Regions from separate parts of the Streptomyces sp. NPDC059832 genome, predicted to be linked through region 1. Evidence: riboswitches for the same ligand, from Rfam matches in the RefSeq annotation. Region 1 holds a riboswitch; the other holds the start of a gene.
What was found. Region 1 has a riboswitch for cobalamin ahead of ACFV8T_RS15895 (ABC transporter substrate-binding protein). Riboswitches for the same ligand answer to the same signal wherever they lie in the genome.

Region 1 (5,550 bases):
CGGCTGCACAAGTACGTCGTCACCGAGAACGTCACCAGGACGGTACCCGTGACGCACGAAGAGGTGCGCCTGATCCGCGAGCCGCTGAAGCCCGGCGACAAGGCGGCGGAACGTGCCGCCATCCGCGAGCAGGACGTCGAGGTCACCCTGCACGCGGAACGTGCGACCACACGCAAGGAGACCGTGCCCGTCGAGCGGGTGCGGATGGAGACCAAGAAGGTGACCGAGCAGCAGGAGGTCTCCGCCGAACTCCGCAAGGAGCAGATCGACTACGCGGACGGCGCGGACATCGGCGGCAAGGACATCGGCGGCGAATTCGGCCGAGGACGCCGCCGCTGACCCCGTCCCGCGCACCGCGGCGGACAGCCGCGCCCGGAGAACGAGGGCGGACCCGTGCAGTGCCGGGGTCCGCCCTCTCGCCGTCGGGGCCCCCGCCACGACGGCGGCCCCGGCATGCTCCACCGGCCCGGCACGGCCCACGCGCCCGGCATGATCCATGATCCAGAACGAAAGGCCCTACGTCCCCGCAGGACGCTCCGGCAGGAAACGCACCGAGGGCCGCCCGGCCGGCCCGTCCGGCGTGACGCGTGCCGTGACCCGGTAGACGTCGGCGATCAGCTCCTCGGTGATCACCTCCGAGGGGGTGCCCGCGGCCACCACCCGCCCCTCCTTCAGCACGACGATCCGGTCGCAGAACATCGCGGCCAGATTGAGGTCGTGCAGGGCGATCACACCGGTCAGCGGCAGGGAGGCGATCAGCGCGAGGAGTTCCAGCTGGTGCTGGATGTCGAGGTGGTTCGTCGGCTCGTCGAGCAGCAGCTCGCGCGGCTGCTGGGCCAGTGCCCGCGCGATCTGGACGCGTTGGCGTTCGCCGCCGGAAAGGGTGTGCCAGGACTGGTCGCCGCGGTCGGCGAGGCCGGTCCGCGCGAGTGCTTCGCGCACCGCTTCGTCGTCCTCCGCAGTCGGTGCCGACCAGGCCCTGCGGTGCGGGATGCGCCCGAGCCGTACGACGTCCAGCACGCTCAGCTCGACCTGGGTGACGGCGTGCTGGTCGACCACGGCGATCCGCTGGGCCACGGTGCGGCGGCCGATCCCGGCGAGCCGCTGTCCGTCGAGGGTGACCACGCCGGTCTCCGGGGCGAGGACCCCCGCCAGCACCCGCAGCAGGGTCGATTTGCCGGACCCGTTCGGTCCGATCAGCCCCACGGTGGCGTCGGGCGGCGGGGCGAGGTCGACCCCGTCGAGGATGAGACGGCCGCCCGCCGCCCGGCCGACCCGTTCGGCACGCAGTCCCGAGGTGGCCGCCCCCGTCACGCGGTCCTCCGGGTGCGGTACAGGACCAGGACGAACGCGGGTACGCCGATCAGTGCGGTGACCACGCCCACGGGCACCTCCTGCGGGTCGAGGACCGTCCTGGCGAGGGTGTCGACCCAGACCAGGAACACCGCCCCGGCCAGGGCCGTGACCGGCAGCAGCCGCCGGTGCCCGGAACCCGCGAGGGCGCGGGCGGCGTGCGGCAGCACCAGACCGACGAAGCCGATGGCACCGGCCGAGCTGACGAGTGCGGCGGTCAGCAGTGCGGTCGTGCACAGCAGCACGATCCGGGTGCGCGCGACATGGACGCCGAGCGTGGCTGCGGCGTCCTGCCCGAACGCGAAGGCGTCGAGGGTACGGGCGTGACCCAGGCAGATCAGCAGGGTCACGACGAGGACGGCGGAGCAGATCCACACGTCGGTCCAGCCGACCCCGCTGAGCGAGCCGAGCAGCCAGAACAGCACCCCGCGGGTCTGCTCGGCGTCGGCGGCGGTCATCACGACGAAGGAGGTGAGCGCGGAGAACAGCTGCATGGCCGCGACACCGGAGAGCACGACCCGGTCGGTCGTGCCGCCCAGGGTGTGGCTGAGCAGCAGCACGAGGGCGAACGAGCACAGCGCTCCGACGAACGCGCCGGTCGAGATCGACACCGCTCCCCCGCCGACGCCGAGGACGACGACCACGACCGCGCCGGTGGACGCTCCGGAGGAGACACCGAGGACGAAGGGGTCGGCGAGCGGATTGCGGAGCAGCGACTGCATGACGGTGCCGCACACCGCGAGCCCGGCACCGCACACCGCTGCGAGCAGGGTGCGCGGCATCCGCAGGTTCCAGATGATGCCGTCCCGGATCGGGGAGAGCCGTGAACGCCCCCAGCCGAGGTGGGAGGCCACCGCGGACCAGACGTCGGCCACGGAGATCCGGGCGGGGCCGATGGTGACGGCGACCGCGACGGAGACGACGAGCAACGCGGCGCCGCAGACCCACAGGGCCCCGCCGCGCAGTCGCCGTGCGCCCTTCGTGGCCCGGGGGGAGGTGGCGGGGGCGGGCGGTGCGGCCACCGCCGTGCCCCGTTCGGTCCCCGTCACCCGGCGAGCCCGAACCTGCGCAGTCCGGCTGCCACGCGTTCGATGCCCTCGACCGTCCGGACGGACGGGTTCATGGACTGGCCGCTCAGCAGCACGTACCGCTTGTGCCTGACGGCGTCCATGTTCTTCGTGACGGGGTTGGACTCCAGGAACTCGATCTTCTTCGCGGCGCTCTCGGCGGTCTGGGCCTTGCGGGTCAGGTCGCCGACGACCAGGACGTCGGGGTTGCGGTCGGCGACGGTCTCCCAGCTGATCTGGGGCCATTCCTCATGGGTGTCGTCGAAGACGTTCTTCGCGCCGAGCTCTTCGGTGATGATCCCGGGCGCTCCGCAGCAGCCGGCCAGGTACGGGGCCTTGGAGTCGGAGAACCAGTACAGGAGGGTCGCGTCGGAGGCGTCGATGCCCTCGGCCGCTTTCTTCACCCGGGCCCGCAACTGCGCCACGAGCGCGTCACCGCGCTCCGGTACGCCGAACACCTCGGCCAGTTCGCGCACTTCGCCGTAGACGCTGTCCATGGTCAGCGGGGCGGTACGGGCGCCGTCGCCGCCGCCGCTGTTGTCCTTGCCGGTGCAGTCGGCGGGCGAGACATAGGTGGGGACGCCGAGCGATTCGAACTGTTCGCGCGGTGCGACGCCGCCCTTGGCGAGCGTCGATTCGAACGACGCGCTGACGAAGTCGGGCTCGCGGTCGAGGACCTTCTCCGACGACGGCCGGTTGTCCGCGATCCTGGGCACTTCGGCGTTGGCCTTCTCCAGACCCTTCATCACCGGGTCGGTCCAGGTCGCGGTGGCGGCCATCCGGTCGGCGAGGCCGAGGGAGAGCAGGATCTCCGTCGATCCCTGGTCCACCGAGACGGCGTGCCGTGGCGCGGCTTCGACGGTGACGGTGCGTCCGCAGTTCTTCAGCGTCACCGGGTATCCGTCCGCGGAGTCCGGCTTCGCGGCGGAGTCGTCGGTCCCGCCTCCGCAGCCGGTCAGCAGGACGAGTCCCGCCGAGAGCAGGGCCATGATGCGGATGGGGCTGGCTATGGACGGCACGGAGTCCCTCTGCGTCTGAGGGCTCATGCGCGGAGCCCGCTGTACGGAGTTCCGCGGCCCGGTGCCGGGTCGCGGGCGCCAGCAGGTCTTCGGACTCGGGTTCCTTCGGACGGGACGCCTTCCCAGGACACCCGAGGGTGGTCCCAGTGGCCGTGGCCCCGCCCGTCCCCCTCACCGCTGCGCGTCAGTTCCGGATTCTCACCGGATTCCCTGACCCCATTACGTGGAGTTCGACTGGCTCCGGCAAGCTATCACGAGGCTCTGCGCAGCTCATGGGGGGTGTGGCCGGTGGTACGCCGGGCTGTGTGTCCCGTCGCACCACCTGCCGGATGCCTACGGACGCTGAAGAGCGATGACGGCGTTGTGTCCGCCGAAGCCGAAGGAATGGCTGACGGCGCGCCGGATGGGCTGCCGCAGCGGTCGTTCGGTGACGCAGTCGATGTCGAACTCGGGCGCCGGGGCGTCCAGGTTGGCGATCGGTGGTACGACTCCGCGTTGGAGCGTGAGGACGGTGAGTCCGGCCTCGATCGCACCGGCCGCCCCCATGCAGTGCCCCAGTACACCCTTGGGGGCGGTGACGGGCGGCCGGTGCGGGTAGACCCGGGCGATGAGGGCGGCCTCGGTGGCATCGTTGACCGGTGTCGCCGTGCCGTGTGCGTTGACGTGCTCGACGTCCTCGGCCGCCCAGCCCGCGTCGCGCAGCGCGGCCTCCACCGCCGCCTGGGCGACCGTGCCGGACGGATGCGGACTGATGGGGTGGTAGGCGTCGGTGGTGGCGCCGGTACCGGCGAGCAGCGCCCGTGGGGCCGCGCCCCGGGCATCGGCGTCGTCCACCCGTTCCAGCACCATGACGGCCGCGCCCTCGCCCATGACCAGACCGGCCCGGTCGGCCGCGAAGGGACGGCACAGCGTGGCCGGGTCGCCATCCGTCCGGGCCCCGGCTCCGGACCTGGCGAACCCGGCCATGGCGGCCGGGTAGACGATCGACTCGGTGGCTCCGGCGACAGCGATGTCGCACTGCCCGGTGACCAGGAGGTCGCGGGCGACGGACAGCGCGGTGACACCGGACGAACAGGCGGTGCACGGGGCCATGCTGGGTCCGGTGGCCCGCAGCTGGATCGCGATCTCGGCGGCGGGCATGTTGGGAATGGTGAGCAGGATGCCCGAGGGAGAGGTGGCCCCTGCTCCGAACCGGTCGAGCACGACGGCCTGCTCGGTCAGCGAGGCGGAACCCCCGCTGCTGGTGCCGACGACCACCGCGACCCGGGCGCCCTCCCACCGGGCCGGGTCCAGCCCCGCGTCGGCGACCGCCTCCCGGGCGGCGAGCACGGCGAGTTTCACGTACTTCCCCATGCGGAAGGACGCCCGGCCGCCGATCGCGGCGTCCAGGTCGATGCCGTCGACCATGCACGCGAAGTCGATCGCGCACCCTTCGAGCTCGGCGACGGTACGGGCCGGTGACACTCCCGCGCACACGCCCCGCCAGGTGGATTCGGTGTCGTTGCCGACCGGGGTGATCATGCCCAGGCCGGTGACGGCGACGGCCGGCCTGTTCATCGGGCGTTGCTCATCGCGGTCCCGCCGCCCACCCGCGCGCCGCGGCCGGCTGCCAGGTCGATGAACCGTGTGATGTCGGCCAGCGTCGCGTCCTTGGGGAGCTGGTCGAAGTCCCGGTTGCCGCCGGCCGTCTCCCTGATGAGGACGGCGAACTCGGCGACGGCGAGGGAGTCCATCTCCAGGCTGTCCATCGTGGAGCCCGGGTGGATCTCGGCAACGGGCACTTTGAAGGTGTGTGTCAGAACCTCGGTGATCTTGGGATGAATCGCACTCATGAGCTTTCTCTCCATCATTCGGTCCGGCTGTCGGGCCGGCGGTGACACCGTCCCGACGCCGAATCAACTGGGTGGAGTGCCTCCAGTTACGCCTTGTGCCGAACCGATTCGGCACCGTCTTCCCCGCGCTCCCCGCACCACCGGGCCAGGACGGACGCCGTACCCCAGTAGGCCAGCAGGACAACCCGGACTCCGAGAGCCCCGGCCGCCTCCCTGATCCGGTGACCCCGTACAGCTGTTCCCCTCCTCGTCATGGCCCTCATCGCCCGTCCTGAACCG
Region 2 (5,550 bases), on a different contig from region 1:
GCGTCGGTGGCGGCGAGCCGGGCGGTCAGCTCCTCCTCCGGCAGGGTGCCGGGCAGGATGGTCAGCACCTCCTCGCCCTCGACGAGCGGGGTGCCGAGCCGCGCGGCGGCCGCGCTGACCGAGGTGACGCCCGGGATCACCTCGGTCGGGTAGCGGTCGGCGAGCCGCTTGTGCATGTGCATGTACGAGCCGTAGAAGAGCGGGTCGCCCTCGGCCAGCACGGCGACCGTGCGGCCGGCGTCGAGATGCACCGCCAGGCGGGCCGCCGCCTCGGCGTAGAACTCCTCCATCGCTCCCCGGTAGCCGCCCGGGTGGTCCGTGGTCTCCGTCGTGACGGGGTAGACCAGCGGCTCCTCGACATGGTCGGCACGGATGTGCTTCGCCGCGATGGACCGGGCGATGGACCGCCCGTGCCGGGCGCTGTGGTAGGCGATGACATCGGCCTCGGCGATGATCTCCACCGCGCGTACGGTCATCAGGGCCGGATCGCCGGGGCCGAGCCCGACCCCGTACAGCCGGCCCGTCTTCTGCTCGCTCACGTCTACTCTTCCTCGCTGGCAATCGCGTTGAGGGCGGCGGCCGCCATGGCGCTGCCACCGCGACGGCCCCGAACGATCAGATGCTCCAGCCCGGACGGGTGCGAGGCCAGGGCGTCCTTGGACTCGGCGGCACCGATGAAGCCGACCGGCACGCCGATGACGGCGGCGGGGCGCGGCGCGCCCTCCTCGATCATCTCCAGCAGCCGGAACAGGGCGGTCGGTGCGTTTCCGACGGCGACGACCGCGCCGTCCAGCCGGTCGCGCCACAGCTCCAGGGCTGCGGCGCTGCGGGTGGTGCCCAGCTGCTTCGCGAGTTCCGGCACCGCCGGGTCGGACAGGGTGCACACCACCTCGTTGTCCGCGGGCAGCCGCTTGCGGGTGACGCCGCTGGCGACCATGGCCACATCGCACAGGATGGGTGCGCCGGCCCGCAGAGCGGCGCGGGCGCGGGCGACCGCGTCCGGGGTGAAAGCGAGATCACGGACGAGGTCGACCATCCCGCAGGCGTGGATCATGCGGACCGCGACCTGGCTCACATCGGCGGGCAGGCCTGCGAGATCCGCCTCTGCACGGATCGTGGCGAAGGACTGGCGGTAGATCGCCGGTCCGTCCTTCTCGTACTGGTGCACAGTGCTTTCGCTCTCTTCCTCGGGCGTGCGACGGTCGGGTACAGGGGAGTGGGGTGTACGGGATCAGCCGCGCGCGCGGCGGGCCGCGGCCACCGCGGCGGCGAGCCCACCGGGGCTGTCGGGGACGCTCACGGGCGCGTCCCGTACCTCGCCCCGTACGAGCGAGATCCGGTGTCCGTCGGGGGTGGCGACGACGTCCACCCACTCGCCGCGGGGGTGGCCGCACCGGCGCTCGCACCCGGACCAGTACACCGGCAACGGGCCCACGGCCCCCACCGCGTCCGCCGCCTGGGCCCGCACATCGGCCAGCGACTTCGCGCAGCCGGGCCGGCCGATACAGGCACCCACCCCGGCCCAGGGGGAGCCGGGTCCGACGACGAGGCCGGTGGCCCCCAGATCGTCCAGCAGCCCTGCGGCCCGCCGCCGCTCCACCCCCGGTACGACGACCCCGCGCCACGGTGTCAGCCGCAACTCACCGCGGCCCCGGTGCCGGGCCGTGTCCGTCAACGACCGCCACTGCGCCGGGCCGACGCGCCCCAGGGGGATGCCGACGGACAGCGCGGCCCCGTCGTGCCGGCCGGTCACGACGCCGGGGGCGGGGCCGTCCGAGCTCCGCGGGCAGGCACGGTCCTCGGTGGAAGTGGTGCCGGTACCCGTCGCACGCAACCGTCGTACGACCTCGTCGAAGAGGGATCCGGCACCGCCGGGCAGGTCCGGCACGCGCCAGGCACCGGTGCCCGACGCCTGATCCAGGAAGGTCCCGGCCGCCAGGAGGGCGGCCTGCGGCGCCTGCGCGCCCGGTATCCGTACCACGGTCCCGGCCGTGCCGATCCGCAGCAGCGCCGTTCCGTCATCCTGCGCCAGCAACGTCACGTCGCCGCCCAGCGCGTCCACATCGCCACGTCCGTCGTCGAGCACGAACAGGAACCTGCCCGAGAGGCCCGCCGTCCGGTCGCCCGCGCACAACAGCGCGTCCAGCGCGGACAGCCAGGGGCCGACGTCCCGTGCGCCGCGGCCGTCGAGCCCCGAGAGCGGCGACGCCACGATGTTGCGTATCCGCTCGTGGCGCGCGGAGCGCAGCAGCCCCGCCTCGCCCAGCCCGTCGGCCAGTTCGCCTCCGCAGTCCGGACCCAGCCCGCGCAACTGGACATTGCCGCGCGAAGTGAGATGCAACTCACCATCGCCCAGGCTCCCCGCCAACGCCCCCAGGGCGTCCGCCTGCTCCGCGGTCAGCAGACCGCCGGGAACACGGACGCGGGCCAGAGCGCCGTCGTCCGCCCGGTGCAGCCGCAGCGTGCCGGGGCAGGCGTCACCGCGGTCCCGGGGAGACGCGTCTCCCGGCGGTGAAGGCGAAGTGGCAGGTCGTGGCATGGCGGCGAGCATACCGACCATCTGACCAGATCCGTATGTCCTCCATCGGTTGACCGGCCCTTACTATGCCTAGTGACGGGCCATCCGGCACGTCGTCGCCACAGACGGCGACAGGGGAGGAAGTCCGGTGCAAGTCCGGCACGGTCCCGCCACTGTGAGTCCGGCCACGGCCGGGCAAGTCAGGAACTCCCTTCCCCACACGCTCGGATCCGTTCGAGCGGGGAGCTTCATTCCGACACCGCCCGGGGCGTGGACACCCCGAGGAAGGCCCGACGCCGCATGATCCTGCTCCTGTCGACGTCCGACACCGACCTGCTCAGCGCCCGCGCCTCGGAGGGCCCGGTCTCCTACCGCTACGCCAATCCCTCCCGGCTCCCGCTCCAGGACCTGCCACAGCTCCTGGACGGCGTCGACCTGGTCGTCGTGCGCCTCCTCGGCGGGGTACGCGCCTGGCAGGACGGCCTCGACCAAGTGCTCGCCACCGGACGCCCCGTCGTCGTCCTCACCGGCGAACAGGCCCCCGACGCCCAGCTGATGGCCGCCTCGACGGTCCCCATCGGCATCGCCGCCGAGGCCCATGCCTATCTGGCCCACGGCGGGCCGGGCAACCTGGACCAGCTCGCCCGCTTCCTCTCCGACACCGTCCTGCTCACCGGCCACGGCTTCGCCCCGCCCGCCCCGGCACCCTCCTGGGGCCCGCTGGAGCGCACCCCCCGGCGCACCGACGGCCCGGTCGTCGCCGTGCTCTACTACCGCGCCCACCACATGAGCGGCAACACCGCGTTCATCGAGGCCCTGTGCCGTGCCGTCGAGGACGCGGGCGCCCGTGCGCTGCCGCTGTACGTCGCCTCGCTGCGCACCCCCGAGCCCGAACTCATCGAAGCACTGCGCGCCGCCGACGCGATCGTGACGACCGTCCTCGCCGCGGGCGGCACCCGGCCCGCCGAGGCGTCGGCGGGCGGTGACGACGAGTCCTGGGACGCGGGCGTTCTCAGCGGCCTCGACGTACCCATCCTCCAGGCCCTCTGCCTCACCGGTTCGCGCACCGACTGGGAAGACAACGACGAGGGAGTCTCCCCGCTCGACGCCGCCAGCCAGATCGCGGTCCCCGAGTTCGACGGCCGCCTGATCACCGTGCCGTTCTCGTTCAAGGAGATCGACGAGGACGGCCTGCCCGCGTACGTCGCCGACACCGAGCGCGCCGCCCGCGTCGCCGGGATCGCCGTGCGCCATGCCCGGCTGCGCCACATCCCGGCCGCCGAGAAGCGGATCGCGCTCGTCCTCTCCGCGTACCCGACCAAGCACTCCCGGATCGGCAACGCGGTCGGCCTCGACACCCCGGCCAGCGCCGTCGCCCTGCTGCGCCGACTCCGCGCCGAGGGATACGACTTCGGTACGGAGGAGGTCCCCGGCCTCGCGTCGGGCGACGGCGACGAGCTGATCCGCGCGCTGATCGAGGCGGGCGGCCACGACCAGGAGTGGCTCACTGAGGAGCAGTTGGCCCGCAACCCGGTCCGCATCCCGGCCGCCGACTACCGGCGCTGGTACGCGACCCTCCCGGCCGAGCTCCGCGAAGCCGTCGAGCAGCACTGGGGCCCCGCCCCGGGCGAGATGTTCGTGGACCGGTCGAGCAACCCGGACGGCGACATCGTCCTCGCGGCCCTGCGCCGCGGCAATCTGCTCATCCTCATCCAGCCGCCGCGCGGCTTCGGCGAGAACCCGATCGCGATCTACCACGACCCCGATCTGCCGCCCTCGCACCACTACCTGGCCGCCTACCGCTGGATCGCCGCCCCGGCCGACGACAACGGCTTCGGCGCCGACGCGATGATCCACCTCGGCAAGCACGGCAACCTGGAATGGCTGCCGGGCAAGAACGCCGGCCTCTCCGCCGCCTGCGGCCCCGACGCCGCCCTCGGCGACCTCCCGCTCATCTACCCGTTCCTGGTCAACGACCCGGGCGAGGGGACGCAGGCCAAGCGGCGCGTCCACGCCACCCTCGTGGACCACCTCGTACCGCCGATGGCGCGCGCCGACAGCTACGGGGACATCGCCCGGCTCGAACAACTCCTGGACGAGCACGCCCAGATCGCGGCGATGGACCCGGCGAAGCTGCCGGCGATCCGCGCACAGATCTGGACCCTGATCCAGGCGGCCAAGCTCGATCACGACCTGGGGCTCGAAGACCGCCCCGAGGACGAGGGCTTCGACGAGTTCATCATGCATCTCGACGGCTGGCTCTGCGAGATCAAGGACGCGCAGATCCGCGACGGCCTGCATGTCCTGGGCGGTGCCCCGGCCGGCGCCGACCGGGTCAACCTCGTCCTCGCGATCCTGCGCGCCCGTCAGATCTGGGGTGGCACGGCCTCCCTGCCGGGTCTGCGCGAGGCGTTGGGGCTCGACGAGTCCGCCGCGACCCGGGTCACCGCCGACGAGGCCGAGGAGCGGGCCCGCGCCCTGGTCCAGGCGATGGAGGACGCGGACTGGTCCCCGGAAGCCGTCGCCGGAGTGGCGGCCGGGCACCCGCGGGCCGTCAGCGACATCCTCGACTTCGCGGCCCGCGAGGTGGTGCCGCGGCTGGCCGCCACGACCGACGAACTCGACCACGCCCTCCACGCGCTGGACGGCGGATTCGTCCCCGCCGGACCCTCGGGCTCCCCGCTCCGCGGTCTGGTCAACGTCCTGCCGACCGGACGCAACTTCTACTCCGTCGACCCCAAGGCCGTGCCCTCGCGCCTCGCCTGGGAGACCGGTCAGGCCCTGGCCGACTCGCTCCTGGAGCGCTACCGCACCGACAACGGCGACTGGCCCACCTCGGTCGGCCTGTCCCTGTGGGGTACGAGCGCGATGCGCACCGCCGGCGACGATGTCGCCGAGGCCTTCGCCCTGCTCGGCGTCCGCCCGGTCTGGGACGACGCCTCGCGCCGCGTCACCGGCCTGGAGGCGATCCCGCCGGCCGAACTCGGACGCCCGCGCATCGATGTCACCCTCCGCATCAGCGGTTTCTTCCG

Region 2: it holds a riboswitch for cobalamin, as region 1 does, so the genes downstream of both, cobN (cobaltochelatase subunit CobN) here and ACFV8T_RS15895 (ABC transporter substrate-binding protein) in region 1, are expected to answer to the same signal.

What each region holds. Positions count from the first base shown of each region.
Region 1 covers NZ_JBHWIY010000007.1:359,914-365,463, forward strand. The annotation lists gene ACFV8T_RS15880 (PRC and DUF2382 domain-containing protein) at 1-339, shown strand, start outside; gene ACFV8T_RS15885 (ABC transporter ATP-binding protein) at 517-1,314, opposite strand; gene ACFV8T_RS15890 (FecCD family ABC transporter permease) at 1,311-2,402, opposite strand; gene ACFV8T_RS15895 (ABC transporter substrate-binding protein) at 2,399-3,466, opposite strand; cobalamin riboswitch at 3,502-3,693, opposite strand; gene ACFV8T_RS15900 (beta-ketoacyl-[acyl-carrier-protein] synthase family protein) at 3,773-4,996, opposite strand; gene ACFV8T_RS15905 (phosphopantetheine-binding protein) at 4,993-5,271, opposite strand; gene ACFV8T_RS15910 (acyl-CoA dehydrogenase) at 5,531-5,550, opposite strand, start outside.
Region 2 covers NZ_JBHWIY010000012.1:90,021-95,570, reverse strand. The annotation lists gene ACFV8T_RS22395 (precorrin-2 C(20)-methyltransferase) at 1-539, opposite strand, end outside; gene ACFV8T_RS22390 (precorrin-8X methylmutase) at 542-1,168, opposite strand; gene cobG (precorrin-3B synthase) at 1,232-2,551, opposite strand; adenosylcobalamin (AdoCbl) riboswitch at 2,652-2,732, shown strand; gene cobN (cobaltochelatase subunit CobN) at 2,819-5,550, shown strand, end outside.